Linked DNA regions of Arthrobacter sp. ERGS1:01. The protein of the gene in region 1 interacts with the protein of each later gene in a pairwise test. Links are inferred from orthologs where the notes say so. Each region holds a gene or a part of one and is shown on either strand. Other genes may lie near its edges. The genes, in order: AL755_RS17315 and AL755_RS13465.

Region 1 (15,571 bases):
ATCGCGATCGGCCTGGCCTGCCGGCCGCGCCTGCTCATCGCCGATGAGCCCACGTCCGCACTGGACGTGACGGTGCAGGGCCAGATCCTTGACCACCTGGACCGGATGACCACCGAGCTTGGCACCGCCGTGCTGCTCATTACGCACGACCTCGGCCTTGCCGCCGAACGTGCCGAAAAAGTAGTCGTCATGTACAAGGGCCAGGTTGTCGAATCGGGCCCCGCGTTGGAGATCCTGCGCAACCCGCAACACCCGTACACGCAGCGCCTCGTCAACGCCGCGCCGTCGCTCGCGTCACGGCGACTGACCTCCACCAAGGTCAGCGAGCCCGCACCCGCGGACGCGCAGCCGGCCGCAGCGTCAACCGGTCGCCGTGCCGCCGCCAAGGGCGAGGACCTGATCGAGGTCAAGAACCTCACCAAGGTCTTCAAGCTGCGCGGCGCGTTGGGCAAGTCCACGGACTTCAAGGCCGTGGACGATGTCTCCTTCAGCGTCAAGCGCGGTACCACCATGGCGATCGTGGGGGAGTCCGGCTCGGGCAAGTCCACCGTGGCGCAAATGGCCTTGAGCCTGCTGGCGCCCACTGAGGGAAGCATCAAGTTCGACGGCACCGACGTGACCACGTTGAAGGGGAGGCCGCTCTTTGACTTCCGCCGCCGCGTGCAGCCCATCTTCCAGGACCCGTACGGATCGTTGGACCCCATGTTCAACATCTTCCGGACCATTGAGGAGCCGCTGAAGATCCACAAGATCGGCGACTCCAAGTCCCGGGAAAAGAAGGTGCGCGAGCTGTTGGACCAGGTTTCCATGCCTGCGGCCACCATGCACCGCTACCCGAACGAGCTCTCCGGCGGCCAGCGCCAGCGCATCGCCATCGCGCGGGCCCTGGCGTTGAACCCGGACGTGATCATCTGTGACGAGGCGGTGTCGGCCCTTGACGTGCTGGTCCAGGCCCAGGTGCTCAACCTGCTCAACGAACTGCAGGCAGAACTGAGCCTGACCTACCTGTTCATCACGCACGACCTCGCCGTGGTCCGGCAGATCGCCGACCACGTCACCGTCATGCAAAAGGGCAGGGTCGTCGAGGCCGCCTCGACCGACGACGTGTTCAACAACCCGCAACAGAAGTACACGCAGGACCTGCTCAACGCCATTCCCGGCGCCACACTGCTGGTCTAGCCACCGGACAAAGGCCGGCATCTCCTTACGTGATTTCACGGATTGGGCGGTGCCGGCCTTTTCTGTGCCCGGTGCACGTGCCCGGGCGTCATTGGGGTCCGGCGCCGGCCAGCGAGTAGATTGGTGGCATGGACACCAGCCCCGCCCACCTGCTGCCCGGCGTCGGCCCCGACGCCACCGTGCTCTTCGCGCACGCCCACCCTGACGACGAAACCCTTGTCACAGGTGCCACGATGGCCGCCTACGCCGCGGCGGGCGCCCGCGTGGTGCTCTTGACCAGCACCCGCGGGGAATTGGGCGAGGTCATCCCGCCCGAGCTGGTGCACCTTGAAGTGGGCCGGGCCGCCGCGGAATCTGGCACGCCGGCGGACGGCACCGGCCTGGCGCGGGTTCGCGAACGGGAACTTGCCGCAGCCCTGGCCGCATTGGGCGTGCGCGAGCACATTTGGCTGGGGCAGGGACCCGCGGCCCCCGAATCGGGCCCCGTCACCTTCCGCGACTCCGGCATGCAGTGGGGCCCCGATGGCCGTGCCATGGCCGCCGGCACCGTCCTGCCCGGATCACTTTCCCGCACACCGCTGGCGGAGCTGGCGGCCCTGGCTGCCAGGGCCATCCGGGACGTCCGGCCGGACGCCGTCGTGACCTACGCGGCCGACGGCGGCTACGGACACCCCGACCACGTGCGCACCCACGACCTTGTCATGGCGGCCCTTGCCCTGGCCGAAACCCCGGCCGACGGGCAGGATGCCTGGACCGTCCCGCACGTCTTTGCCATTGTTAGCGACCGCCCCGAGCGACCCCTGGAACCCGGCGTTCCGCGGATTGCCGTGCATGGCGACACGGACGCCAAGACGGAGGCCATGCGCGCGCACCGGACCCAGATCACGGTTGCCGGGGACCGCTATGCGCTGTCCGACGATGTCTGGAAGGACATCTCCGGCATCGAGGAATTTGTTGATGCCAGCGCAGCGCCAGGCGAGGGGCGAAACGGCGGGGACCGGAATGAGTGATCAACTGGATCCCGGCCTGGAGCACGGCGAGCTGAAATTGCCGCCGCCGCGCCGCTGGGCCGTGGTGGTCGCCGCGGTCGCGGCCGGCCTGGGCACGGGACTGCTCGGCACGTCACTGCACGGCCATGCCTGGTTCGGCAATGGCTTTGTGATTCCAGTGGGTGCCGCGGCGGCGCTGGTCATGCTGGCCGCCGTCGAACTTTTCGTGGGGCTGTGGAGCAGGAATGCCTGGGTCGTGGTGCTTTGCGGGGCGGCGGCCTACCTGTGCGCCGGCACGCTGTCCCTGCAACTGGGCGGCTTCGGCATGATCTCCAACAACCTCCAGGGCCTCGTGTGGCTGTACGGAATCGCCGTCGTCACGCCTCTCACGGGGCTCGTGGCCCTGGGCGTGCTCCGGGCAAAGAAGCCGCGAAAGTAGCGCCGGGGCAATCGCCCTGCGCGGCGCCGTCCTAGATGATGCGCCGGTCCCGCCGCGGCGGGGGAGGCGGCACCTCCTTGGCCAGTTGCACATCGGCCAGCGCCACCACCACCTCGCCCGTGCGCGTGGCGACGGTGCAACTGAGCGCATCCCGCGCCGCCAGTTCACCCAGCGCATCCGTGCTGCCGCCGGGGATCCGGTAACGCACCACCACCCGGGTGCCCAGGGGGAGGCCGGCGAGGCGTGCAAGTGCTTGGTTCACGTCTTCATACTAAGTCGTACCGGTCCGGGCGGTGGTGCGAGGGGGCGTAGCGTGGGGGATAATGAACGTGTCCGGCATCAAGTTCGGACAATGAGTCTTTTTGCGAGGAAGGTCGGGACGTGACGTATGTAATTGCGCAGCCGTGCGTGGATGTCAAGGACAAGGCATGTGTTGAGGAATGCCCCGTTGACTGTATCTACGAAGGCGAACGCTCGCTCTACATCCACCCCGACGAATGCGTTGACTGTGGCGCCTGCGAACCGGTGTGCCCCGTGGAGGCCATCTACTACGAGGACGACACCCCGGACGAGTGGGCCGAGTACTACAAGGCCAATGTGGAGTTCTTTGACGTGCTCGGTTCCCCGGGTGGTGCCGCCAAGATCGGCAACACCCACACCGACCACCCCTTCGTTGCGGCCCTGCCCCCGCAGAACCAGGACTAGAGCGAACAGTTATGGCCTCCACCCCGGCACAGCACGCCCCTGACCGCGCCCCGTTTGGACTGCGTCTGCCCGACTACCCCTGGGACGCCATGGCGCCCTACCAGGCGACGGCGGCCAAGCACCCCGACGGTGTGGTGAACCTCTCGATCGGCACCCCCGTGGACCCCACCCCGGCGCTGATCCAGGACGCCCTGGTGGCGGCAGCGGACGCCCCCGGGTATCCCACCACGCACGGTACGCCGGCCCTGCGCCAGGCGATCGTGGACTGGTTTGCCCGGCGCCGCAACGTGCCCGGACTGAACCCCGACGACGTCATGCCCACGGTTGGTTCCAAGGAACTGGTGGCGTGGCTGCCGATGCTGCTGGGGCTGGGAGCGGGCGACGTCGTCGTCCGGCCCACCGTCGCCTACCCCACCTATGACATGGGTGCGGTCTTTGCCGGGGCCACCGCGGTTGCGGCGGACAACCTTGACGAGCTCGACGCCGACACCCGTGCCCGGGTGCGCCTGGTCTGGGTCAACTCCCCGGGCAACCCGACGGGAATTGTCCGCAACGTCGACGCACTTTCGGCCATCGTGGCCCAGGCGCGCGAAATGGGCGCGGTCGTGGCCTCCGACGAGTGCTACGGCGAACTTGGCTGGGGGGAGTGGGACCCGGAAAACGGCGGCGAAGCCGTGCCGAGCGTCCTTGACCCGCGCGTCACGGGCGGCAGCACCGATGGCCTGCTGGCCGTGTACTCGCTGAGCAAGCAGTCCAATGTGGCCGGCTACCGGGCGGCCTTTGTTGCCGGGGATTCGGCCATCATGGCCAACCTTGTCAACAGCCGCAAGCACGCCGGCATGATCGTGCCCTACCCCGTGCAGGAAGCCATGCGCGTGGCCCTCGGCGACGACGCCCACGTCAGCGCCCAAAAGGCCCTCTACCGCAACCGCCGCGAACAGCTCGTGGGCGCGCTGGAGGCATTTGGCCTGCAAATCCACCACTCCGAGGCCGGCCTGTACCTGTGGTGCACGGCGGGGGAGGACACCTGGACCACCATCGGGCGGCTGGCCGAGTTGGGAATCGTGGCCGGACCGGGCACGTTCTACGGCGAAGCCGGCAACGGATTCATCCGCGTGGCCCTGACCGGAAGCGACGAAAGAATCGCCGCGACCGTGCAAAGACTCACGGTGAATTCTTAGCGATTTCGCGCACATCGGCGCAAAATACGGCGCAGGATTAGTGTTGAGGGGCTCTAAAGCGGTAGTTTCGTAGGTAGACATCTATGCCACCGTGCGCTTTATTCGCTGACTCGTTCTACTGCTGAGCCGCACACAAGTCTTACGGTGCGCGGTGAACCCCGCGGGCGGAAAAGTAGCATAGATCTAAGCAAAGCCTCACAAAGGCCACCTCATGAAGGGGACTCCATGACTGATTCCACGAGTGCAACACTGCGCTACGACGGCGGAGAACTTGAACTCCCGCGCATCGAAGCCGTAGAAGGCAACGCCGGCTATGACGTGTCCAAGCTGCTGAAGAACACCGGCGCGGTCACCTACGACCCCGGTTTCGTCAACACGGCCGCCACCTCCTCCGCGATCACGTTCATCGACGGTGACGAGGGAATCCTGCGCTACCGCGGCTACCCGATCGAGGAACTGGCCCAGCACTCCAGCTTCCTGGAAGTGTCCTACCTGCTCATCTACGGGAACCTGCCCACCCCGGCGGAGCTGGACAAGTTCGACCAGCGGATCCGCCGCCACACCATGCTCCACGAGGATCTCAAGGGCTTCTTCGGCGGCTTCCCGCGCGACGCCCACCCCATGCCGGTGCTGTCCTCGGCCGTGTCCGCGCTGTCCACGTTCTACCAGGACTCCCTGGACCCGTTCGACGACGAGCAAGTCGAGATGGCCACGATCCGTCTCATGGCCAAGATGCCCGTCATCGCCGCCTACGCGCACAAGAAGTCCATCGGCCAGCCCATGCTGTACCCGGACAACTCCATGAACCTCGTGGAGAACTTCCTGCGCCTGAGCTTCGGCCTGCCCGCCGAGGCCTACGAGATGGACCCCGTAGTGGTCAAGGCCCTTGACCTGCTGCTGATCCTGCACGCAGACCACGAACAAAACTGCTCCACCTCCACGGTGCGCCTGGTGGGCTCCGCGAACGCCAACATGTTCGCGTCCGTCTCCGCCGGCATCAACGCCCTGTTCGGCCCGCTGCACGGCGGCGCCAACGAGGCCGTGCTGAACATGCTCCGCGATATCCAGGCCAGCGGCGAGCCCGTTGAGAAGTTCGTCGAGCGCGTGAAGAACAAGGAAGCCGGCGTCAAGCTCATGGGCTTCGGACACCGCGTCTACAAGAACTACGATCCCCGCGCCAAGATCGTCAAGGAAACCGCGCACGAGATCCTCGAGAAGCTCGGCGGCAACGACGAACTCCTGGCCATCGCCATGCGCCTGGAAGAAGTTGCGTTGACGGATGAATACTTCATCTCCCGCAAGCTCTACCCGAACGTGGACTTCTACACCGGCCTGATATACAAGGCCATGGGCTTCCCCGAAAAGATGTTCACGGTGCTGTTCGCCATTGGCCGCCTGCCGGGCTGGATTGCCCAGTGGCGCGAAATGATGAAGGACCCGCAGACCAAGATCGGCCGCCCGCGCCAGCTGTACACAGGCGAACCGGAGCGCATGTACCCCTCGCGTTAACCTATGCTCCCGCTCCCCGGCCGCTCCCACTGCTCGCAAGCTCGCAGCGGGTCCCTCGCGGCCGGGGCCCCAGGCTTGACCACCGGTGGTCGAGCCTGTCGAGACCTCGACGGCGGCGGGCGGCTTTCCCTTGCGGATCGCCGCCCGCCGCTGTCGTGTACCCGGCCCCAAGAAATCCCATCCACTTCAGGAGAATTACGAATGTTGAAAATGCTTGTCCAGTCCTCCGCCCTGGCCCTGGGGCTTGTCACCGTTGTTCTCGGCGTCGTGGCACTTGCCGGGCACTCCGAGCTGTTCCCGTTCGTCATAGGTGCAGCGGTCATCACGGTGGTCCTGGTGGTGCTCTGGATCGTCGAATCGAAGAAGGGTGCCTCGGCCAGGGACGGCCAGTCCAAGTAGCCGGCACCACAAGGGCGAAACATCTGTGCTAAAAAAGATGTGTGCCCAAAATTGTTGACGCGGATGACCGCCGCGAACTTGTTGCAGATGCCGTCTTCGAAGTCATTGCCGACCGTGGACTGACACAAGCCTCACTACGTAACGTGGCGGAGAAAGCCGGGCTGGCGCTTGGCTCCGTACGGCACTACTTCGACAACCAGGCCGAGCTGATGGAATTCGCGTTCCGGGTCAATTCCGAACGCATCCACCTGCGGGCGCTGGACAAGCTTGAGGAACTCGAGTCCGGCAGCCTGCCGTCCGATGCCCACGCACTCGTGGACGAATGCGCCGTGGTCCTGGAGGAGCTGCTCCCTCTGGATGCGCAACGCCGGGCCGAGGCCGTGGTCCACATGGAGTTCATGCTGGCCGCCCGCACTGATGGCAGGCTCTCCGACGCGGCACAGGACGATTACCGGGCCACCGGCGCCGTCGTCGGCCGGGTGGTGCTGCAACTGCTGGAAAGCGGGCTCATGGCCGGCAACCCCGAACCCGTTGACGAGGCCGAGCGGCTGATCGCCGTGCTGGACGGGCTGAGCCTGCGCCTGGTGCTCCAGCCCGGGTGGTCGGCCCCGGAACAGGGCCAGGCCACGCTGCGCCGCCACCTGGTGTCACTGCTGGAAGGGTAGCCGCTTCCTGATTGCCCGCCCAGAAAACCCTGGGGAAGAGTAATCTTGAATGAGGGAGTGCCGCGGGATGTCCGGCGGCTACTGGAGGCGATAACTATGCATCATACGGGTGGACCCGGCTGGCGCATCACCATGGATACCTGCGGGCCCATGATGATAGCCCTTTACATTCGCGACGTGGCGGGTTTGACGGGTGCCGGCAGCCCCGCCCTCTCCCATGCGGAGCCGCACATCCGGGCAGCAGACCACAGCCGGCTGACGGCCCATGTCGGCGGCACCGACGCGCTGCGGGAGCAATGGGAGCAGTGGTGGACGGAGCTGTTGGCCGGCTATCCCGAGACCGAGGCATCCATGACCCCGCCGGACTTCCCCGAATTTTCCGCCATGCCGGCCCTGCACCGTGTGGTCCAGGCCCATTTTGGTGCCGCCCTGACCTGGGCGCGCGAACAGAACAGCGCCTATTCCCTCATGGCGGCCGAACGGGAGACCCTGGGCGGGCACAAGATCCTGGCGGACCTGGTGCAGAACCGCGAGATGGAATTGGGACGCAGCGCCCGGGACTTCACCCTGACGATCGTGGAGATGCCGCTGGCCGAGCAGCGCGCCTGGTTCATTGAGCCGAACCGCTTGATCATGAGCCAGCACCTCCTCGACGACCAGCCAACATTCCTCAGCTACGTCCAGCCGGTGGTGGAACTGCTCGTCTAGGTGCTGCTCGCCTAGGGCGCTGCGGGCGCGGTTGCCAGGAGCACCGTAACCTGGCCGGCCGGGGACGGGTCCTTGGCCGGCTTCCAGCCAACGTTGGTGCCGGAGTCGTTCGCGGCCCGGTCCCATTCCTGGCCGTCGTAGCTGACGGCGGTGATCCCCAGCGCCGACGCGTTGGCGACGGCCCACTGCGCCGCAGCCCAACCCACGGAGTCCGTGACCGCCAGCTGCACGTTCGCCGCGGATCCGCCGGAGGTGACCGGGATCTGGCCCAGTTCGGCGTGGATCGACGTCTCCAGGTCCTGCGGGGATCCCGCCGTGGTGGCCGCAGGGAGCGTGCAGCTGAAAGTGGCGGGCGTCTGGCCGGTCAGGGCCGAGGCAAAGGCCCGGGACAGGTCCTCGTGCTGGGCGTAGGCGTGCGGGAACGCCGAGCGCTGCACGATCTGGGCGGCGTCGTTCAACGGCATGTCCACGTAGCCGTCCACCTTGTCCAGGGCGTCATAAAACGCATTGGTCGAGTAGACGGGGTCCATGATCTGTTGGGCCGTGCCCCAGTCCTGCGAGGGGCGCTGCTGGAACAAGCCCACGGAATCCATGTCCCCGTAGTCGATGTTCCGCAGCTTGGACTCCTGCAGGGCCGTGGCCAGCGCAATGGAGGCCGCCCGTGCCGGCATGCCCCGCTGAACCGAGATGGCCGAGATCAGGGCGGCATTTTGGGCCTGTTCGGTGGTCAGGCGGAACGACGCCGTTCCCACGGCGGCCGTGCAGCCAACGCTGAGCCCGGGCGCGAACGCATCCTTGAGGTAGTTCGACACCCAGATGCCGCCGCCCACCAGCAACGCGGCCGCCACCGCCGTGACGGTAATCCAGGCGGTGAAGGCGCGGCCGCGCCTCACGGCAGGGCGCCGATCGTGGCGGAGGTCAAGCGGCCCTAGTTGCTGTGGAGGGAGTCGTTGAGCTCCACGGTGGAGCCCTTGCGCGGCAGCACCTCGACCTCGCCGGTGCTGGAGTTGCGGCGGAACAGCAGGTTGGCCTTGCCGGAGAGCGCGCTGGCCTTGACGATTACGGTGGTGTCCTCGCCGTCGTCGTTCTTCGGGCCAAGCACGCGCACCCGGGTGCCGGCGGTCACGTACAGGCCGGCCTCCACGACGGAATCGTTGCCGATGCTGATGCCGACGCCGGAGTTGGCGCCGAGCAGTACGCGCTCGCCCAGGGTGATGCGTTCCTTGCCGCCGCCGGACAGCGTGCCCATAATGGACGCGCCGCCACCAACGTCGGTGCCGTTGCCAACAACGACGCCGGCGGAGATGCGGCCCTCCACCATGGAGGCGCCGAGCGTGCCGGCGTTGAAGTTGACGAAGCCTTCGTGCATGACGGTGGTGCCGTCGGCCAGGTGGGCGCCCAGGCGGACGCGGTCGGCGTCGGCGATGCGCACGCCGGTGGGCATCACGTAGTCCACCATGCGCGGGAACTTGTCCACGGAGTAGACGATGACGGTGCCGCGGCGGCGCAGCTTGCCACGCGTGAGCTCGAAGCCCTCCACCGGGACGGGGCCGAAGTTGGTCCAGGCCACGTTGGCCAGGGTGCCGAAGATGCCGTCGAGGTTCAGCGAGTTCGGGGCGGCCAGGCGGTGCGAGAGCAGGTGCAGGCGCAGGTAGGCGTCGACGGCGTCGGCCGGGGCGGCGTCCAGGTCGATCTGGGCAAAGACCACTTTCTGGGTCACGCCGCGGTCGGCATCCGTGCCGGCCTCGGCAAGTGCGGAAAGTTCGGGATCGGCGTCGGGGGCTGCGCCGAGGGAATCAACGCCGGCGCCCAGGGCCGGGGCGGGGAACCAGACGTCCAGCACGGCTCCGCCGTCGGCGATCGTGGCCAGGCCAAATCCATGGGCGGTGCGCTCGGTGGCGTCGGAAGCTGTCGGGGAGGCGGGTGTCTGCGTCATGGATAAAGTCTATCGATACGCCGGGCGGTGGCGAAAAGCCGTCCAGCCCCGCACGCCTCACCCGCCCCGCTCCGTCGGCTCATACGACCGTGAACGTAATGGAATGCCAGCCCGTGGAGCCGTCGGGCTCCGGCGGGGCCTGCTCCTCGATCTGCAGCACGCCCTGGGCGTTGTAGGCGCGGACCTTCACATTGTGCGTGCCTGTCGTGGCGCCGTCCCACATGTACGACCACTGCCGCCACGTGTCCACGGAGGCCTCGGCCGAGAGGACCGCCGGCTGCCATGGGCCGCCGTCGAGCTGGATTTCCACCTTCGAGATGCCCGTGTGCTGCGCCCAGGCGGTGCCGCCGATGCCTACCTTGCCGGCGGGCACCCGGGCCAACGCCCGCGGCACCTCGACCCGGGAGGCGGTCTTGATGGGGCCGTGGGAGGACCAGCCGCGGGTTGTCCAGTAGCCGGTCTTCGCCGCGAAGGTGGTGACCTCCAGATCCACCACCCATTTGGTGGCGGAGACATAGCCGTACAGGCCCGGCACCACCATCCGCACGGGGAATCCGTGTTCCAGCGGCAGCGGCTGGCCGTTCATGCCAACCGCCAGCAGGGCGTTGCGGTTGGCGTCCTGGAGGACCGGCAGCGGGGTGGAGGCGCTGAACCCGTCGACGCTGGTGGAGAGCACCATGTCGGCGCCCGGCTTCGGCTTGGCCCGGGCCAGGACCTCGCTCAGCGGGTAGCCGAGCCATTTCGCGTTGCCGGCCAGATTGCCGCCCACCACGTTGGAGACGCAGGTCAGCGTCACGTAGGTCTCAAGCAGCTCGGCGCTCAGGAGGTCGTTGAAGGACATGGTGAATTCCTCCTCGACCATGCCGTGGACCCGCAGCTCCCACTGGTTCGGATCAACCTCGGGCACGATCAGGGCCGTGTCGATCCGGTAAAAGTCGTTGTTGGGGGTGACGAACGGGGTCACGCCGGACACGGCCGACTGGACGCCGCCGGGAAGTGTTGGGGCGGGGGTCTTGGGCGCCGGCAGTTTGAGCGCGTCACGCACTTGCCGGGCCGTGTTCCGTGCCGAGGAGAGGATGTTTCCACCCACGCCGATCACGATGGCGGCTCCCGCCACCAGGGCCGACCTCACCAGGAAGGTGCGCCTGCTGGGCAGGGCGGGGGCGTCGTCGTCCTGCTCGGCCGGCACTGGCTTGGCAGCGCCCGCGTTGGTCAGGTAGCGGAGGGCCGCCAGTCCGGCCAGCGTGCCCACCAGCAGCGGGACGAGGTCAACGGCAGAGGCGCCGGAACGGGAGATGATGCAGGCCCCCATAACCACGGCAAAGGCAACCACCATGGCGGCGCCGGCCACGAACTTCCTGCGGGCCACCACACCTGCGGCCGCGGCCAGGACGATCGCGCCCACGGTCAGCGAGAGCAACAGCACGGTCTTGTCGTTCGTGCCAAAGGTGGCGATGGCGAAGTTCTTCATCCACGGCGGCGTGAAGTCGATGAACGTGGACCCCATCGAGGTCAGCGGGGAGGAAACGGTGGCGAAGAATGCCGACAGAATCTGGGCCACGGCAAACAGCACGCCGGCCGCGATCACGCCAATGGCCGCGCCGGTGAACAATCCCCACCAGAAATGCGTCGCCTTGCCCTTGCTTGTGGTGCCCTTGTGTTTGCTGGCCGGTCCCATGACGGGCTCCTTAGTACTGATTTGACGTGCACAGGTGTGGCTACCGGGATGGAACTGGTAGCAATGCTTGCCTGTACTTCGGAGCCGGTTGCGCCGCGGATTGGAAACGGCGGACCCCCAATGTGGGGATCCGCCGTCGTCCGGGCCTTCGCTGAGCCGTAAGCCCGGGTCTTAGAGGGCCTGCACCAGGATGGGAGTGGTGGTCGGTTTGGGTGAACCGCCCGCGGGCTCCACGGTGATGCCCACGTGGGTTGCGCCGCCGAGCGGACCGTCAAGGACCTGCATGCTCGGCACCGCGGGATCGTGGTCGTTCATGAGGCCGGCGGCCACGGCGCCCGTGGCCGAGATGAACCACAGTTCGTAGGTCTTGCCGGCCGGAGGTGCCGGCAGGTTCCGGACCATGACCGCGGCCTGGTTGGCCTTGCCGGAAGAGGCAACCGTGACGGTTCCGCCGTCGGCAATGCTCGAGGTGGCGATCTTGGCGTCGGAGGATGCCATGATGGCCAGCAGTGCCTGCTGTTGCTGCTGGATGTTCTTTGAGTCGGCAACCTGTGAACTCTGCGAGTTCTGGCCGATCGCCCAGCCGCCTACGCCGACGCCGCCCAGCACGGCAAGGGCCGCCGCGGCGCTGACCAGGGGAACCCAGCGGCGCCGCTGCACGGGAACAGCGTGCGTGGACCGGCTGCGGGCCGAGGAAATGTCGCGGACCACGTTGCTGGCCGGCAACTGGCGGGTGTTGCGGATGGCGGCCATGACGTTGGCCTTCAGCTCCGGCGGGGGAGTCTCCTCCGCCGTGCCGTAGGCGAGCAGCGCAGCGGTCGCGCTGAGTGTGCGAACTTCCTCACGGGTCTCGGCGTTGCCCAGGGCATGGCGTTCAAAGTCTGCCCTGTCGGCGTCGTTGACGGCGTTGAGGGCGTAGGCGCCGGTTAGCAAATGCAGTTGTTTTTCCATCACGCCACTCCTAACCTGTCCCTGAGCCTGATCATGCCATCGCGAATTCTTGTTTTCACGGTGCCCACCGGGATCTTCAGCAGCTCTGCCACTTCCTGGTGCGTATATCCACCGTAGTAGGCCAATCTGATGGCTTCCTGTTGTGGTTCTGTTAATGTCGCCAGTGCCCGCTGTACGCGCTCTGCCTCCATTGCGGTTTCCACGGTGTCTGCGACGTCGTCGTAGCTTTCCTGGAACTCCTTGATGCCCTGGCGCATGTCGCGGTCCATACTTGCCTGGCTGGCCCTTACCCTGTCCACCGCCCGTCTGTGGGCGATGACCAGGATCCACGACATGGCCCGGCCCCTGTCCGCATCGAAGCGGGCCGCCTGCTGCCAGATGTCAACGAAGACTTCCTGGGTGACTTCCTGGCTTTGGGATGGATCGCGGACCACTCGGCGCACCAGGCCAAAGACCCGGGGTGCCACGGCATCGTAAAGTTCCTCGAAGGCCGCCTCGTCGCCGAGGGCGACGAGGCGGATCAAGTCCTCATGGGTCGGCGGGGCCAGTGGTTCCACTGCTCGCAGCCAAGGTAAACGCATGGTGTCTACCTTGCCACGATCCCCGCCCATGATGGTCATCCTTACAATTCGTGTTGCTGCCGGATGCGGTGTTTGTTACTTCTTGGCCGGCGGCATCAGGACGGTGTCGATGAGGTAGACGGTGGCATTGGCCGTCTTGACTCCGCCACAGATGACCTTGGCGCCGTTGACCATGATGTTGTCGCCGCTGCCGGTGACGTCAAGGGTGCTGCCCTCTGCCGTGGCGTGGGTTCCGTCGATCTCGCTGGGGGAGAGCTGGCCGGGGACCACGTGGTAGGTCAGGATCGATGTCAGCGTCTTGGAATCGGTCTTCAGTCCGTCAATGGTGGCGGCCGGAATCTTGGCGAAGGCGGTGTCAACGGGGGCGAAGACGGTGAACTGTCCCGAGTTCAGCGTGTCAACCAGGTTGACGTCCTTGTTCAGCTTTCCGGAGACCGCTGCGGTCAGGGTCTTCAGCAGCGGGTTGTTGGAGGCGGCGGTGGCGACCGGGTCGGCGGCCATGCCGGCAACCGAACCTGCACCACTCGGCACTGCTGCGGCGTAGGCGGCACAACCGGAGCCGACCAGGTCGCCGGCGGGTGCCATCGAGGTAGCCGCAGGTGCGGAGGTCATGGCGGGAGCGGAAGACGTTGAGCTCGAGGCAGTGGTGGTACCGCTGCAAGCGGTCATGCTCATTGCGGCAATGGCGAGGATGCCCATGCCGAGGCTGAGGCTCTTGCGGGTGCCGAACTTCTTGGTGGTGTTCATGATGATTCTCCGTACCTTGAAAGCGGATAAGTTCCACTTGCTTCCCTTGCCGCTGCTCCATTGGCTGCAGTGCGGTGCGGGCTGTCAGAGAGTACTTCGGAGCATCGCCGCAACCGGATTGGAAGCAATTCAAAAGAAAATTCCGGGCCCTCTCCGCCCCGGTAAACTGGGCCCGTGACCCATGAAAATAACCCCGCCGCGCCCGTCCTCGACCTTCGCCAGGACGTGGCCCATTTGACGGCCGCCCTGATGGACATTGAAAGCGTCTCCGGCAATGAGGCCGAACTTGCCGACGTCGTCGAGGCCGCCCTGCGCGCCCTGGGACACCTGGAGGTGACGCGCAATGGCGACTCCATCGTGGCGCGGACCAATCTGGGCCGGGCCGAGCGGATCATCCTGGCCGGCCACCTGGACACCGTGCCGCTGCCTACCGCCGAGGGTTCCCGCGGCACCGTGCCGAGCAGCTGGGATGGGGACGTGCTCTACGGCCGCGGCGCCACCGACATGAAGGGTGGGGTGGCCGTACAGCTGGCCATCGCGGCAACGGTCGCCGAGCCGACCAAGGACATCACGTTCATCTTCTACGACCACGAGGAAGTGGCCGCGGTCAAGAGCGGGCTGGGCCGGCTGGTGCGCGAGAACCGCGAGCTTTTGGATGCCGACTTTGGGATCCTGCTCGAACCCACCAACGGCACGGTGGAGGGCGGCTGCAACGGCACCATCCGTTTCGAGGTCACCACCCACGGCCTGGCAGCGCATTCGGCCCGGGCATGGATGGGGGAGAACGCCATCCACGCCGCCGCGCCCATCCTGGCCAGGCTGGCCGCCTACGAGCCCGCCACCGTGCGGGTGGACGGGCTCGACTACCGCGAATCCCTGAACGCCGTGAAGATCCACGGCGGCACGGCCGGCAACGTCATCCCCGACCTGTGCGTGGTGGAGATCAACTACCGCTTCGCCCCCGACAAGACCCCCGACGACGCCGAGGCGCACGTGCGCGAACTGCTGACAGGCTTCGAGCTGGTACGGACCGACTCCTCGGCGGGTGCCCGACCGGGCCTGAACGCGCCGGCGGCGGCGTCGTTCGTGGCGGCCGTGGGGCGCGAACCCCTGCCCAAGTACGGCTGGACCGACGTGGCCCGGCTCAGCGAAATGGGCATCCCGGCCGTCAACTTTGGCCCCGGCGATGCGCTCCTTGCCCACAGCGACAACGAGCACGTGGCCGCGGACGACATCCGCGCATGCCTCGCCGCGCTGACCCGCTGGCTGGCATAGCCCGGACGGTTATGCGCAGAACCCGGTGCGGGTTTGGCGCTGAACACTGTCGGGCGCAAAACCCGCCACGAGTTCGGCGCAGCTTCGTCCGCGCAGCCCCTCTAGTTGCGCAGGATTTTCGAGAGGAAGTCCCTGGCGCGCGTGCTGCGCGGACTGGTGAAGAACTCCTCCGGTGGTGCTTCCTCGACGATCTGGCCATCGGCCATGAACACGACCCGGTTGGCGGCCTTCCGGGCAAAACCCATCTCGTGCGTGACCACCACCATGGTCATGCCGTCCCGGGCCAGGGCGGTCATGACGTCAAGGACCTCGCTGACCATTTCCGGGTCGAGGGCGCTGGTTGGTTCGTCAAAGAGCATGACCTTCGGGTCCATGGCCAGTGCCCGGGCAATGGCCACGCGCTGCTGCTGGCCGCCGGAAAGTTGGGCCGGCAGCTTGTCCGCCTGCCCGCCCACGCCCACACGGTTCAGCAACGCAAAGGCGCGTGCCTCGGCGTCGGCCTTGGGAATGCCCTTGATCTTGACCGGGCCCAGCGTCACGTTGTCCAGGACGGTGATCTGCGAGAACAGGTTGAATGATTGGAACACCATGCCCACCTCTGCACGCAGGGCGGCCAGTGCACGGCCCTC
Region 2 (15,646 bases), 840 kb from region 1 along the record:
AACTCGCACAAGGCGCCCAGGCACGCCCAATGGACGTAGTCGCTCATGTAGTTGCGCAGGGATGCACCCCAATGACCCTGGGCCATGACGTGTTCGGCCCAGGTGATGGGCAGGGGCGAGACGGTTTGGATGGAAAATCCGCGCTTATAGGGTTTCGCGGGGTCGGTTTCATAGAATTCTTCGCTGCTCACCTCCGGCGGCGGACCTTTCCACATCCGCACCTCGGCGTCGAAACGCCCGGCCGTCTGGGGTGCTCCCTGAACCATCAGGTAACGACCCACCTGGTCAAAGTCGTTGCAAAGCCCCTCCGGGAACCGCGGGGTGGCGGAGTTCAGGAGCAGGCGGGGTGTTTCGATGGAATAGCCGGCAATTGCCACCATGCGGGCCCGCTGAAAACGCGCCACGCCCTGGCGAATGTAGTGCACGCCGGTGGCCCGGCCGGTTCGTGCATCCACTTCGACCCGGGTGACCATGGAATCCGGACGCACCTCGGCACCATGGGCGAGGGCATCGGGAATGTGGGTGATCAGGGGTGAGGCCTTGGCGTTGACCTTGCAGCCTTGAAGGCAGAACCCACGGTAAATGCAATGGGGACGGTTGCCGAAGCGGCCGTTGGCGATGGCAACGGGGCCCACCTTGGCTGTGATCCCGCAGGCCTGGGCGCCGCGCAAAAAAAGCTCCCCGTTCCCGGAGACCGGGTGGGGCCGGTGCGGATAACCGTGCGGGTCTCCCCAGGGCCAATGCTCACCGGCAACGGGCAGTTCTTCCTCGATGTCCTCGTAATAATGCTTGAGGTCCTGATACTGGAAGGGCCAGTCGGCTCCCACCCCGTCCAGGGTGTGGGTGCGGAAATCGCTGGGGTGAAATCGGGGCACATAGCCGGCGTAGTGGACCATGGAACCGCCCACGCCGCGGCCGGAGTTGTTGGATCCCAGCGGCACCGGGTCATGTCCGGCGATGACGCGAGGTTCCGTCCAATAGAGGTGGTGTGAACCAGCCTCATCACTAACCCAGTCGCGTTCCGGATCCCAAAACGGACCCGCCTCCAGCGCCACGGCCCGCCACCCGGCCCTCGCCAGGCGCTGGAGCAGCGTGGAACCGCCCGCACCCGCACCAACTATGACGATGTCGACCTCATCCTCGTCAGCGAAGCAGCGCATTTGCTCCCGCAGGCCGTGGTTGGTGCCCGGCCCGGCAGGAAGGAGCCACGCCGACTCGTTGCGATCACGAAGGGCACTCATGAGGGTCCCGCCTTCGCTCGTGTCGGGTCATCAAGCGGGTGGATATCCCGCACCTCGAACGGCTCCCTCGCATCCAACCCCAGGTTCTTATAGCCGCGTGGATAGGCTGGTCCGGCAAAGCCGATTTCGTCCCACGCCCAGGGGTGGGAGTAAAACGCGGTGCACGCGTAGCGAGTCCACAAGCTCCACACTTGTTGCGCAGGCATCCCATGCCACGGGCCTTCGCCGCGGTTTTGGATACTCTGCAGGAGGCGGGCCTGCTCGTTCCAAGCGGCCGTTGCGAACACCGCGCCGCAGCGAAGAAGAGCATCCTCATCAAGTGCCGCCAAGGTTCGCGCCCAAGCCTGTGCATCTGATGGCATGTCTTCGTAATGCCAGCCATCGGTCTCCTTTGCCGCCAGGCGGGCGTCGACCAAGGCCACCACGGGGACGCGCGGTTCCTGGCGCTGATCCAAAAGCTGGTTGCACAAGGCACCGGCGGCCGCCTCCTGGGCGGGAGTGAAGAAGCGGATGTCCGAGGGCCGGCCCAGGCGGCCCATGACGACGGCGGAGGTCGCCGTGTCCCAGTGCTTCGACTGGCTGGCGGAACTAAATCCGGGGAACCGGGCGCCGCCGTCGTTCGCGGCAAGTGGCAGGGTGCTCACTTTTCCCGCCTCAGCACCGCAGCCACAATGCCCATACCACCCACCAGGGTCACCAAGAGTGGGGCGAGCAGGGGTGGACCCATTTCCATGTTGTAACGCAGGTTCTTGAAGCCGCCCGGTTTTTGCGCAATCCCGCGGGCATGAAAGTAGGTTCCCTGGAGCCCGTTGGCGACAATGACGGCAGAGGCAAGCGGCAGCGCGGTTTTTGCCATCCGCTTGCTGCAGACCCCCGCAACGCCGGCCGCAGCCCCCACAGGCCCCAAAATCACCGGCACCCACATCCATTTATTGCCAAAACTTGCCTTGTCATGTTCAAAATAGATCTCCGCGGCGGTGACCAACGCCCCAGCGGCCGTGAGTGCCGCGAGTGAACGCTCAAAACGGCCGGTTTCAACATTGCGCACCATCTTGTCGATCCCGTGGATAATGTCGGCAGGTTCTATCCCCGAGGTGCGTGTGGGGCTTGCTAGATTTTTCATGGGTTGTTCCTCAGTGGTGGTGGGGGTGCGGGACGGTATTAGGGGTGCTTGTGGGGGCGGCAGACCGGGGTTTGTGGCCCGCAAATACTCAATTCCGCGCAAGCATTGCATATACGCAACGAAATGATGGATACTCGAAGGCGTGAAACACCTTGATTCCCCCGGCCTTGCCAGTGACAGCTCGGCCGCCGAAGGTATCGCAGCGGAGTCCGCCGGCGATATCGACGCGGCGATGCGCGCCGCCCGCGTCTTCCTTGCCGTCATCGCCCAATCGGTAGCGGAAGTTGAACACCGGGTCACCTCCACGCAACTACGGGTCTTGGTCTTCATCGCAACGCATGGGCCGCAAAACCTCGGGGCGGTGGCCGTCGATCTGGGCGTGCACCCCTCCAACGCCACCAGGACCTGCGATCGGCTGGTTGCTGCGGGCTTGCTGGACCGCCGGGACAACCCAGCCGACCGGCGATATTTGCTGCTCGCCCTCAGCGCGAAGGGCAAAGCCCTGGTGGATGGCGTGATGGAACACCGGCGCGCAGCCATTGCCGCCGTGATGAACAGGATGCCCTCCGCATTGCGCCGCTCCATGGGGCCGGTGCTGGACGCTTTTGCCCGGGCCGCCGGGGACGTCACCGATGACGAGCGTTTCGCCTTGGAATTGCGGGACAGACCCCTTCGGGGGCGGTCCGGGCCTAGGATCTGAATCACCGGGCCTCCAACGCGGCAAGCGTCGAGGCAAGGGTGGCATCAACGCCGGCTGGCTTGCGCCACCGTTGATCAGCACAGGCGACGGCGACCATGGTTCCGGCATGGGCCAAGTCAACGAGGGCACCACACCGGTGTGCGGTGGTTCCGGCCCGTGCCAACAACAAGGCCTGGAGCACATGCCGGGTGCCGAGGACTCGCATGAGCACAACGGTGCCGGGAGACGGCGCTGCTCCGGTGGCGACCCGGTAAAGCAGCTGGGCCGGACCAGCTGGCACAATCCGTAGCTACCCCGGATGATCTCGAGTGTTTTCATCGACGCACCTGACGACCCAGGAGTATCCCCGTCGCTGCGGCTATTCCGAGGACCGCGACGCCGGCCCCCACCGCCAGCACGCCGTGATGGTGGGACGCCCAGAGTTGGGCGCTTCGCGGAGTGGAACGGGCGTCGAAGGCACCGTGTGTGCCAAAGTCGGCATTAGCATCCTCCGGCTCCCAAAGATTTTCCGGTTGGTCCGACGGTCGCGTTTCGCTGGTTTGCTGCGAGGCGTACCCCGTTCGGCCTAAGTAGGCATCCAAGAGCCCGGGTGCCACCGCATTGGCCAACAACGTGGCAGCTGTGCTGCCGCCAACCCAATACTCGCGCCGCCGCGGATGGTTGGCGGCAAAGACGACCGCACGGGCCGCCACCTCGGGTTGATAAATAGGGGGGACCGGTTGCGCTTTCTTGGGCAGCCGGGACAGAACCCAGGAGAATTGTGGCGTGTTAACTGCGGGCATCTGCACCATCGTGGTGCGGATGCCGCTGTGCTCGTGGAGCAGTTCGCAACGCAACGATTCATTGAAGCCCTGGATGGCATGTTTGGCACCGCAGTAGGCGCTTTGCAACGGTATTCCCCGGTAGGCCAAGGCGGATCCAACCTGGACGATCGTGCCCTGGTTGCGGGCGCCCATGCGGTGCAAGGCGGCCATGGTGCCGTAAACGTAGCCGAGGTAGGAGACGGCGGTTACCCGCGCGAATTCATCCGGCTTGATCTGGGTGAAGGGTGCAAAGACGGAGGTGAAAGCCACATTGACCCACACGTCAATGGGACCTAGTTCTTTCTCCACCCGGTCCGCCGCGGCATCGACGGCGGCGGAATCCGACATGTCCACGGAAATCGTCAACGCCGTCCCTCCGGCCGCCGCCACTTCCGCCGCGGCGCCGTCGAGCCCGGCCTGGCCCCGGGCCAGCAGGGCCACCGTGGCGCCCCGGCGCCCAAAGGCGATGGCGGTGGCCCGGCCGATCCCGCCGCTGGCTCCAGTCACGACAACTATCTGGTGAATGGTTTCCATTGTTTCTCCTAAAGGTTGATCCGGTTCGGTACCGGTGGCGTGGCAAGCCGGCTTGCGGCCTCGAGCAGGGCGGCATGGACGAATGCCTGTGGGAAATTGCCGCGGAGCTGGCGCTGTTCGACGTCGTATTCCTCTGTGAACAGGCCGGTCGTTGCGCAGGCGGCGCGGTTGCGTTCAAACCAACGCATTGCCTCCGCTTCACGGCCTTGCTGGTGTGCGGCCATCGCCATGTCGAAGCCACAAAGGAGAAATGCACCTTCCGCCTGATTGAGGGAACGTGCATCCTGTCTGAACCTGTAGACATAGCCGTCGCGGCTCAGCTCGGACCGGACGGCCTCCACCGTGGCCAGACTGCGGGGGTCAGCCACCGGGATGGCGCCCCGCAACGTTGGCAGCAGCAGGGCCGCATCGACCCGGTCGTCGTTCGGGCTGCGCTGCCACCGGCCGCTCGGGTGCAGGCAATCGGCGGCCGTGGCGGCAACAATCGTGTCAGCCAACGATGTCCATGGCACGCCCTGGGCCGGCGGGGCATGGACAGCCATGGCCCGCAGGCCCGCGGCACAGGTCAACCGTGAGTGGGCCCAATGGTCATTGTTGAGCTCCCAAATTCCGGCGTCGGGCTCCTGCCAGCGGTCCGAAATGGCTTGCACCGCCACCTCGGCGGCCCGCCAGTTTTCCAGATCCAAGTGGTCGTAGCCCGCTGCGGCCGCAAGGAGCAACAGGGATTCGCCGAAGGCATCCAGCTGGAATTGTTCATTGACCCAATTCCCAACTTTCGCGGACCCGCCCGGATAGCCGGGCAGAGCGAGTGAGGTTTCGTCCGGAACCCGCCCCCCGCTGACTGTGTAGGCCGGTTTCAGGCCGGGCCCATCCTCCAGGAGCCTGGCGGTGATGAAACGGACGGAGTCATCAAGGAGCGAATAGTCCCCGCATGCGGCAATCGCCTGGCCCGCGTAGCACTGGTCGCGGATCCACGCGTAACGGTAGTCGTAGTTGCGTTTCTCCTGGGCACGTTCGGGCAAGCCAAGTGTGGCTGCCGCGACCATGGCCCCACTGGCTGCGGTCATGCCACGCAACACGGCATAGGACTGGCGGGCATCGTCGGGCGCTATGGTTTCCGACAGCATTGGGACGGCATCATGCCAGCTGGCTTCTGTTTCAGCCCAAGCGACGCGGGCATCCACCGGTGCCGAGGTGAACGGCAGCTCGGACAATTCCAAAACGAAATCATGAGCCTCGCCGGGGGCCACCTCGAGACGAAGGTGAAGCACGCCCTCACACACCGTGGCCTCTGGGGCCCCGCTCAGGCGGATGTGCAAGGGGCCGCTACGAGCCGTCCAGATCCCGTCCGCACATTTGAGCCGTGTCATGGCGTGCCGGCCAAACCCGGCCGCAACTTCAAAGACCACATTCATTTCCGCCGGACCCGAGACCGCATGCACGCGTCGCAACAACACTGCCCGATGCGGGTCGGCTGGTTGTGCCAGGGCCTCCCGGCATTCAATGATTCCATCGGTGGTAACCCAGCGGCTCTTCCAAATCAGTGTCCCTTCCTGGTAACTGCCGCCCCAGACGTACCGGTCACAGGCAGGCGTCACCGCGAAACTGCCGCTGCCACCAATCAGGGAGGAAAAGGACGCCGCACTGTCCCACCGAGGGGCGCACATCCAGGCGACATCCCCGCGGGGGCCGATTAATGCCGACCGTTCGCCGTCGGCAATCATGGCATATTCACGCAGCACGTGCGGGGATTGGGGGCTTTGCGTTGTTGCCGACATATTTCCACCGTAAGCGCAATGATTGCGATAGCGCAAGAGCTTGCGGAGCGCCCCCACCACCCAAAGGGACCAAAACACCACCAAAATCCCGCATCATTGCTGCACTGATCCGCAACGAAAATCCAGCCAAAATTGCCATGCCATTTCCCCTGGACGCAATGGACTTTGCGCTGAAAAGCGATCATTGCGGGCTTCTTTGTGCCGGAGTATGTTTGATGTGTCCACGCCAGTTGAGCAGATGTCTGGTGATGTTCACGCCAGCAAGGGCGCATCCACCGGACGGCACGAGTGCCGGGATCGGAAGCCGCTCCGCCCACGAAGTTTCGCAACCTCACGGAACGGAATGCCACCTCCCGTGCTCCACATGCCACGGCGGCCCAGCCTTGCTGAAGTGCCAACGATCGGATTAGAAAGCCGGTAGGGAAATGGCTACTTCTTCATCTGCGCGCCCGGGGCACCCCAGCGCCAGTTCGTCCTCAAAGTCTTCAAAGCAGGGGAAAGTAGTGGGGGTGACTGTTGCTGCAGCCCTAGGTGGGTTGCTGTTTGGGTTCGATACATCGGTCATCAACGGGGCAGTAAATTCCATCCAAGCCACCTTTGCCCTCAGTCCGGCGGTCCTTGGATTCACCGTGGCCGTCACCTTGATCGGATGCGCCATCGGGGCCTGGTTTGCCGGCCAGCTGGCCGATGTATGGGGCCGAAAGCCGGTTATGGTACTCAGCGCCTCATTGTTCGTGATCAGCTCCATCGGATCCGGTTACGCATTCGCGGTGTGGGACCTCATGCTGTGGCGCACGATCGGGGGGCTGGCCATCGGAATCGCTTCCGTCATCGCCCCGGCCTACATAGGTGAGATTGCGCCGGCCAACAGGCGCGGTGCCCTGAGTTCCCTGCAACAACTGGCAATCACCCTTGGCATTTTCATTGCTTTGCTATCCGACGCAACTTTTGAACGGTCCGCCGGTGGCGCGGGTGATGTTCTTTGGTGGGGATTGCCGGCATGGCGGTGGATGCTCTTGGTTGGGGTCCTCCCCGCGCTTATATACGGGGCACTGTCCCTGACCATTCCAGAGTCACCACAGTTCCTCATTCGTAAGGGCCGGGACCAGGATGCGCTGAGGGTCATCCAACACACCACCGGTTCGCCGAATCCGCCTCAGCGTGTGGAGGAGATCAAGGAAACCCTGGAAAATCAACGCCATTCCAGCTATCGGGACTTACGCGGTCCCGCCCTCGGCATCCAGCCCGTTCTGTGGATTGGAATTAGCATGGCGGCATTCCAACAGCTTGTAGGCATCAACGCCATCTTCTACTACTCCACCACGTTGTGGCAGTCTGTCGGATTCAGCCAGCAGGACTCGTTCACCACTTCCGTCATCACGGCCACGATCAATGTGGTGCTAACGTTCGTCGCCATCTTGTTCGTTGACAAGGTCGGACGCAAGAAGCTGCTCCTGGTCGGGTCCGTCGGCATGTTTGTGGGCCTCGTCGCGGCTGCCGTCTCCTTCGCCCAAGCCACCGGTTCCGGAACCTCCATTACACTGCCATCGCCATGGGGGGCTGTCGCCCTGGTCGGAGCCAACCTGTTCGTGATCTTCTTCGCCGCCACGTGGGGCCCGGTAATGTGGGTGGTCCTTGGCGAGATCTTCCCAAACAAGATGCGGGGTCTGGCCTTAGGGATAGCCACCGCCTTCAACTGGGTCTTCAACTTCCTGGTCACCCTGCTCTTCCCGATCCTGAGCCAGGCAGTGGGACTCGGATTTGTTTACGCCGGATTCGCCCTGTTTGCCGCACTGTCCTACTGGTTCGTGAAATCCCTGCTTCCCGAGATCAAGGGCTTGGAACTTGAGGACAAAAACAAATTGCTCCGGCACAGCTAGGAACATGCCACCCCGGACCGGTCTTTCCAGCTCTCGGCATGAGTCCCCACTAAAGGTCTTCGATCGGCAGGAGAATCACTGATGTCACAACCAAGGGCCGTCCGGCCCAATCGCGCGGCTCTCATCGTCAATCCGCTAAAGTGCAAAACCATCGATGTGCGGCAGATAGTGAGCACGGCATGTACCGGGGAGGGATGGGCGGAGTCGCTGTTCCTGGAAACCACTGCCGATAGCCCTGGAGTGGCCCAAACACGACACGCCCTGTCCGAAGGGGTGGATCTGGTGATCGCCGCCGGGGGCGACGGCACGGTTCGTTGCGTGGCACAGGCCTTGCAGAATACGGGCACCGCATTGGGCCTCATTCCCCTCGGAACGGGAAACCTGCTCGCTAGGAATCTAGGCCTAAATATCAGCAACCCGGGGGCCGCTGCCCGAGAGGCGCTCAGGGGAAGCGATCATCCCATCGACGTGATCGGGGCGATCCTGGATCAGGACAAGGCGCAGCAGCTGTTCGTTGTGATGGCCGGTCTGGGATTCGATGCAGCGGTCATGGCGGATACCAATGTCAATCTCAAGGAGTCGCTTGGGTGGCTGGCGTACATCGAGGCCGGGATTCGCAAGCTGCCTGGCCGGCCCGTAAAGGCATCGATCAGCATCGATGGCGGACCGGCGTCGGCCCACCGGTTGCGAGGCATCATGAGCGGCAACTGCGGGAAACTCCAAGGAGGGGTTGAAATCTTCCCGGGTGCACGGTTCGACGACGGCAGCTTTGACCTAATGACCCTCGCCCCCAGTGGGACGTTTGGCTGGATGGGTGTGCTTGCCGGGCTGCTGAGCCGCGGACGAAGCAAGGACCCTTCCATCCAGTACTTCCGCGGCAAGAAGGCCGAAATATCCCTAGCCAAACCACAAGCCCTCCAGTTGGACGGAGACCCCCTCGGCGATGTGTCACATGTGATCCTGACAATTGATGCGGGGGCACTGCTGGTAAGGAAATTCTGGCCATGACGCCGATGCGCCGTCCTCACGGCCAGCCGGTCCCGGTGCGGGGTTTGTTGGCGGTGCCGCATCCTTCCGCTCCCCGGGCGGTGACTTCAGGCAGACCAAATTCAGGCAGACAATTGATGTCCGCCGGTGCCGCGGTGCAAGAATCTTTCCGGGCCACCGCGGGGTCGCGGGCCCGAATCGAGCCAAGCCCGTAATCCCGCAGGATCACGGAATTCCAGTTCGTCAAGATAGGCTTGGCGAAGGGTCACGATGTAGGCCTGCAGCGCCAGGGATTCCGCGCCCTCCAGCCATCCGTAGCTGCGGCTCCAGGCCTGGCAGAGGTCATGGTTGTCGTAAGCCTTGATGGGCGGTGCGAAGACGGCCGCCTCAACAGGGACCCTGGGAGTGGATTCCGGTTCGGGGGTGGAGGGGGCCGCCAGTGGAAGATGGGCTGTCCTGCTGATAATGAAGTTCACGGTCAAGGGAGAAGTGAGGAAAAACGCCAGTATCAGAGGCCAAAGCCACGCGCCGAGAACGGTGTCGAATCCAGCGACAGCGAGGAACCCGACGCCAGCGGATAGGGCATGGATGGCCGCCCGGCGGTGAGGGCTTCGCGTGAGTGTCTTGGCGGGTCCTACAGGGGTGGTGCAGTACGAAACCACGGCACCCCCGGCGGCTCCGGTACACAAAAGTGTCATCGTCGATGAAAGCGGATAGGCAACGGCTGCCAAACATGCTCCCATGACTGCCATTGACTTAAAGGCCGCAAGCCATAGCCGCATATACAGATTCACGGGGCATCATCGCCCAGCGGGCATTCCGGATTTTCACCTATGGGAGTGGGCTGCACACCTGCGCGCAGCCCATGTCCGGCCACTGGCCATCCCCGAGCACTCCACGGTATCCCGATGGCTGGCATCACTGACTTATTGCTGGAGTTCATCATGGCAGGCCCGTCGAATTGCGTTGGATCGGCCTGCCTGCTGGGCTCTAATTCATCACTTTTAGACTATCGCTCCGGCTGCGCTGTGACTAGAGCTTGCAGGACCGCAATTATTGCGGGATTCAACTACCGCGACCGGTCCAAGCTAACAGCGCGGGAATCCGTCCGCGGGTGGGTAGTGCTGTTTCACAAGCGGGCGAGGTCCATGGAAAGACGAATATGCGCGGACCTTGCAGCAACCGCCGAATGGTTGGGCATTTTGGGTCTCACCCGGGCGGCATTGTTTCCTTTTGCGGGTTGGGCGAGCACAATGGCGTCCATGAGTGAACTGTATACGGCCTCACGGCCGGTCATCTCAGATGCCGCAGTAATCAGCGCCATTCGGGAGGCCACGATAGAACTGCACGAGATTTTGGGCGCGCATGGAATCGACATGTCTTTTGAAGCCATAGCGCTCTTGGGTCACACCGAGTCCTGGGACAGCGATGGAAAGCGGTGGGTTCACGTCATGTGGGCCACTGACGATGCTGAGTAGCCGTAAGCCTTGAGGCCGCCGGGCGATGAAAGGATTGCCGTCTTGACCCGGCTGAGCCGTTGGCTCAGATGGCTTGGCTCTGGCTTGAGCCAACCGACCCATTGCGGAGGTGTTTCGAGCTGTCCTGACCGAGCGAAAATAACAGGGTAGGGACTATTTCGCAAAGATTGCGACTTTGTGATAGTTGCGAATCGCAAATCTTTTTGGTTGAATTCCCGGCAACCATTGCGGCCATCCAAGGGGGGCTGCTATACCGAAACTAAGCACAACTTTCGCACCAAGGTCTGCCGCGCAACCGCCAAGGCACCTGTGCGTGGAGCCTCCAGTGAAGAAGGTGCCTGGCATGAAAGGCAGCAAACCACCAGTAGCAGACCCGACCGATGCCGAATTGCAGGTGAGCGAGCCGAAGCGGTGGGCGGCCGGCTGGCCCAGCCTATACGAATCCCTGCCGCTTGCGTTGACCGAGATGGGGGTGGATCGGTCGTTCAAGACGCTAACGGCCCTCAATCAGAACCGCGGCATTGACTGCATGAGCTGTGCGTGGCCGGACCCGCCACATCGCAAGGTGGCGGAATTTTGTGAAAACGGGGCAAAAGCTATCAGCTGGGAGGCAGACCTGCTGAAAGTCCCGGCGTCGTTCTGGACGGACCACACGGTCTCATCGCTGCGCGACCGTAGCGAATACTGGCTTGGCCAGCAAGGCCGTTTAGTCGAGCCGATGTACAAAGCCTCGGGGGAGGACCACTACCGGCCGATCGGCTGGGACGATGCCTTCGCCGTCATCGCCAGGGAGTTGAAAGCCCTTGATTCACCCGACGAGGCAACGTTCTACACGAGCGGGCGCACCAGCAACGAGGCGGCCTTCGAATACCAGCTGTTTGCCAGGGCTTTCGGCACCAACAACCTGCCGGATTGTTCGAACATGTGCCATGAATCCACCGGTGCCGCCATGGGAGAGGTCATCGGCGTTGGCAAGTCCGCGATTTCCTACACGGACTTCGCCAAGGCGAACCTGATCATCATTATGGGCCAGAACCCCGGTACCTGCCATCCGCGGATGCTGACTGCACTGGAGGAAGCCAAACGCGGCGGCACGAGCATCGTCGCGGTCAATCCGCTCCTGGAGGCCGGGCTGATCAATTTCCGGAACCCGCAGCGGCCCCGTGGCTTAATTGGAAAGGGCACCGATCTCGCGGACCAATACCTGCAGATCCGCCTTGCCGGGGACATGGCCCTGATGCAGGCGGTCTCCAAGCGCGTCCTCGACGCCGAAAAGGCCGCCCCGGGGACGGTCCTTGACCACGCATTCCTCGCCAAGCATTGCGATGGACTGGAAGAATTCCGCACGTATCTGGAGGACCTTGACGAGGCTGATGTACTGGCTGCCACCGGCTTGGAAACCAAGGAAATTGACGAGCTGGCGAACCGCTACTTGAAGGCGGAGAAGGTTATTATCACGTGGGCGATGGGCCTGACCCAGCACAAGAAGGCGGTCCCCACGATCAAGGAGATTGTTAATCTGATGTTGCTGCGAGGCAACATCGGCAAGCCCGGGGCCGGACCGTCGCCCATCCGAGGCCACAGCAACGTCCAGGGCGATCGCACCATGGGCATCTGGGAGCAGATGCCGCCAGAGTTTCTGGACGCACTGCAAAGTGAGTTTGGTTTCAATCCACCACGGGAGCCGGGCCTGGACGTCGTCGACAGTATCCGCGCCATGCGTGACGGCAAGGTCAAGATCCTCTTCGCCATGGGTGGCAATCTCGTTTCGGCAGTTTCGGATACCGACGTCGCGCAGGCGGCCATGCTGAAAACCATCCTGTCCGTGCAGGTCTCCACGAAACTCAACCGCTCCCATGCGTTTGTTGGAGATCAGGCACTGATCCTGCCGACGCTTGGCCGTAGCGAGATCGACCTGCAGGCCGGCGGACCGCAATTCGTCACGGTGGAAGACACCGTCTGTGCCGTGCACGGGTCCGCCGGGCGGATCGAACCCATTTCGACGGCGGTCCTCTCCGAGGTCGCCATCGTCTCCCGGCTTGCCCGCGCCGTCCTCGGCTCGGACCACCCGGTGAACTGGGCCGGCTTCGAGGCCAGTTACGACACCCTGCGCGAACACATCTCCCATGTTTGCGACGGCTGCGAAGACTATAACGCCAAGGTCCGCCAGCCTGACGGTTTCGTGCTCCCGCATCCTCCCCGCGACACCCGAACCTTCCCCACCGCTACCGGAAAGGCCATGATCACCGTCAATGAGCTGGAGACCATCGAGGTTCGGGAGGGCCGCCTGCTGCTCCAAACCATCCGCTCACACGACCAATTCAACACCACCATGTACGGTCTCAACGATCGGTACCGCGGGGTGAAGAAGGGCAGGCACGTGCTCCTGGTCAACCCCGAGGACCTCGCGGAATTGGGTTTGGCTGACGGCGACTATGTGGATGTTCATGGCGAGGCGGCCGACGGCGTAGACCGGGTCATGACCCAACAGCGCATCATCAGCTACCCGACGGCCCGCGGCTGTGTCGCAGCCTATTTTCCCGAGGCAAATGTCCTCGTCGCACTGGACGATGTGGCCGAAGTGAGCAATACGCCCATTTCCAAATCAGTCGTCGTTCGGCTTGAAAAGGTCGCCGCCCCGTCCTTTGCGACTGGTCACCATTGATTCGCATACTCGCCAAAGGTTTCAGAGATGTCATTTGAAACATCCACATTCGTCCCCCTGGCGCTCGGGTTCTTTGGACTCGGCACCGGCTACCTGATCTACGGACCCCAGGAAATCTTCCATTGGCCCAAACGCGACGTGGCCGTGGACAAATCCACCGGAATCTGGGGCATTTGGATGCCCGGCTTTTGCCAACTCCTCACCGGCATCTACCTCTTTGTCGGCCTGACCTGGTTCCAGGTATTCAAGGACCCGCCCCTCTACATGGCCGCCCTCGCCTTCTCCGCGTATGGAATCCACTGGTTCGCCTTGGGCTTCAACCGTTGGCAAGGCAGCGATCCCCGCCCCAATGCGGGAATGTCCGTGGCCTTCACCCTGATCTCAGTTCTGGGCCTCGTGGTGTTCTTCAAAGCCGGAGACTGGCCCGTTGCCCTACTATTTTGCGGATTGACTGCCGTGTATGTCAGCGACTTTGTGCACAGCATCGGTGTAAAAGCCGGAGAGCGCGCCCTGGGCCTTTTTCACATTGTCACGGGCCTATGGCTGATGTACCTGACATTCGCGACCGTACTCAACCTGGCCTCGGGCATGCATCTGCCCCTGTAGCCCGGAAACTCTCCAGCGAAAGGAAACGGCCATGAACAACTTGATCCATCAGGATGACCTCAATCCCCTGATCCAGAACGGTGGCACCGTCCACGACCGCTCAGGTGAACAGATCGGCACACTGGGAAGGTTTTACGTGCCCGACGGTACCCACGAGGCGGCATGGGTAACGCTGGCCCCCGGGTTGTTCTCGACGTCTGAGACTTTTATCCCGCTGGATAGTGCCTGGATCGACGGTCTGGCTCTATATGTGACTTTTTCAAGGGAGAAGATCGAAGCGGCTCCGCGGCAGAACCGGGACGGCGTGCTCACTGGAGACGAAGCCCGGGAACTGGTGGCCTACTACGGGGCCCCGTGACGTCGGACGGCCCCGTGGTGCGCGGGCCAAGCACAAGTACGTCATGGTGCAGCTTTGGGAATCGTGTTGCTTAGGCAATGCCCCACGACAGCCATGGAGAGGCAATTAAATTGGTTGGATCCCAGCAACCGCACGGCCTGTGGCCGAATTCCGCCCCGCAGTGCGGTGGCAATGCGGTGGTGCACTCGTTACGGTGGAAAGTAGGACGGTCAATTGAAATTGGCCGCTTTGAGAGGAGTTCCAATGGTTTCCAAGAAGACTTCCACCGCCAAATTTACTGTCCCGGGTCTGTCCCTGAAGGATGGACATCACGTGGCAAAGATCCTGCAGGGTAGGTTGTACGCCCTGAATGACCTACAACTTACACTCAAGCATGCACACTGGAATGTAGTGGGCAAGGACTTTATCGGTGTCCACGAAATGCTCGATCCCCAAATTGAACTCGTCCGGGCCATGATTGATGAAACCGCCGAGCGCATCGCCACCCTGGGGGTGTCCCCGAACGGGCTTCCCGGTGCCATGGTTAAGGAGAGGTCCTGGGACGACTACTCCGTAGGCCGGGCTTCGACCACCGAGCACTTATCCGCGCTGGACATCGTTTACGACGGCATCGTCGCCAGCCACCGGGACGCCATTGCCGCCACAGGGGATCTCGACCCCGTCACCGAGGACATGCTGATCGGCCAGACAGCGAAGCTTGAACTCTTTCAGTGGTTCATGCGCGCACATCTGGAGAACGACGGCGGCAACCTCCGGCACGACGAGCCACCGAGCCACAAGAGCGGTACATCGGCCGCCAAAAAGTAGGCGGCGGCTGAACTGGCGCCTTCGCCCTTGTTGTTCTTTGCCACGCATCGCGGACCGCTCGCCGTCTTTGAGCTCCAGCCGGCGTAGCGCAGGCCACGGAACTTGATCATTGGTACGGTCGCCGTCGGCAGTGATAGGCAAGGCCCAATGCCATATCCATATGGGGTACTCCAGGAACAGGCTGCCTGTTGCTTGGGCGGCTCGTGCGGCCGCGACACCGGCGCCATCGTGGTCCGTGTGGCCGTCATTTGACCAAGGTGCCACGATCAAGGTGGTGCCGGGACCCCCGGCCGTTGCCGCAATTTCCGCTTCCAGTTCCAAGGCATGAGCGGCGACGTCTCCATCGGGGATGCCCAAAACCCGGTGATGAGCCCCGGGAGCCACAATTGCCAGGGCTTTTTGCAACTCGTCGGATCGCAGTTTGGCGAGGTCTGCGGAGGAGTGCGTTGGAGAGCCGGGGTGCGATCGTTCGCCCAGCGTGGCCACCAATACGTCCGTGGCGACGCTGTGGTCCGTTGCCCGTTTGAGCAGCCCGGCTGCGCTCAGCGTCTCGTCGTCAGGATGTGCAGCCACGACCACCAGACGCGCAAGGGATCCCCAACCGATGTCCAGGGCTGGCATGGCGGCAAGTGCGGTGCTTCTCAACCAATCGGATTCAAGTGCGGAGTCCTGGTTGTGCGTGAACT

The links.
Region 2: the proteins of AL755_RS17315 (region 1) and AL755_RS13465 interact in binary tests that used the Escherichia coli proteins (3 or more experiments, as listed by UniProt). The link is inferred for Arthrobacter sp. ERGS1:01 from one-to-one orthologs.

The regions. Positions count from the first base shown.
Region 1 is NZ_CP012479.1:2,936,853-2,952,423, reverse strand. The notes cover bases 4,032-6,860. They hold AL755_RS17315 (citrate synthase), read left to right. Parts: upstream 4,032-4,718; coding sequence 4,719-6,002; downstream 6,003-6,860. Other genes in these bases: AL755_RS17305 (TetR/AcrR family transcriptional regulator), read left to right, coding at 6,443-6,860; AL755_RS17310 (hypothetical protein), read left to right, coding at 6,204-6,401; dapC (succinyldiaminopimelate transaminase), read left to right, coding at 4,032-4,493. In the rest of the region: AL755_RS17345 (ABC transporter ATP-binding protein), read left to right, coding at 1-1,179; AL755_RS17340 (PIG-L family deacetylase), read left to right, coding at 1,308-2,189; AL755_RS17335 (hypothetical protein), read left to right, coding at 2,182-2,607; AL755_RS17330 (putative acetyltransferase), read right to left, coding at 2,639-2,869; fdxA (ferredoxin), read left to right, coding at 2,989-3,312; more of dapC, read left to right, coding at 3,324-4,031; more of AL755_RS17305, read left to right, coding at 6,861-7,066; AL755_RS17300 (hypothetical protein), read left to right, coding at 7,163-7,774; AL755_RS17295 (hypothetical protein), read right to left, coding at 7,786-8,667; dapD (2,3,4,5-tetrahydropyridine-2,6-dicarboxylate N-succinyltransferase), read right to left, coding at 8,703-9,710; AL755_RS17285 (molybdopterin-dependent oxidoreductase), read right to left, coding at 9,790-11,388; AL755_RS17280 (anti-sigma factor), read right to left, coding at 11,560-12,339; ECF RNA polymerase sigma factor SigK, read right to left, coding at 12,339-12,950; AL755_RS17270 (fasciclin domain-containing protein), read right to left, coding at 12,996-13,667; dapE (succinyl-diaminopimelate desuccinylase), read left to right, coding at 13,842-14,942; AL755_RS17260 (amino acid ABC transporter ATP-binding protein), read right to left, coding at 15,044-15,571.
Region 2 is NZ_CP012479.1:2,098,917-2,114,562, reverse strand. The notes cover bases 7,200-10,103. They hold AL755_RS13465 (diacylglycerol/lipid kinase family protein), read left to right. Parts: upstream 7,200-8,140; coding sequence 8,141-9,067; downstream 9,068-10,103. Other genes in these bases: AL755_RS13470 (sugar porter family MFS transporter), read left to right, coding at 7,200-8,059. Also shown: AL755_RS13505 (GMC family oxidoreductase), read right to left, coding at 1-1,241; AL755_RS13500 (gluconate 2-dehydrogenase subunit 3 family protein), read right to left, coding at 1,238-1,885; AL755_RS13495 (hypothetical protein), read right to left, coding at 1,882-2,364; AL755_RS13490 (MarR family winged helix-turn-helix transcriptional regulator), read left to right, coding at 2,507-3,064; AL755_RS13485 (hypothetical protein), read right to left, coding at 3,066-3,344; AL755_RS13480 (SDR family oxidoreductase), read right to left, coding at 3,379-4,401; AL755_RS13475 (glycoside hydrolase family 15 protein), read right to left, coding at 4,410-6,260; more of AL755_RS13470, read left to right, coding at 6,605-7,199; AL755_RS13450 (FdhF/YdeP family oxidoreductase), read left to right, coding at 10,868-13,189; AL755_RS13445 (hypothetical protein), read left to right, coding at 13,217-13,795; AL755_RS13440 (hypothetical protein), read left to right, coding at 13,827-14,153; AL755_RS13435 (Dps family protein), read left to right, coding at 14,397-14,960. UniProt on the Escherichia coli protein: In vitro phosphorylates phosphatidylglycerol but not diacylglycerol; the in vivo substrate is unknown.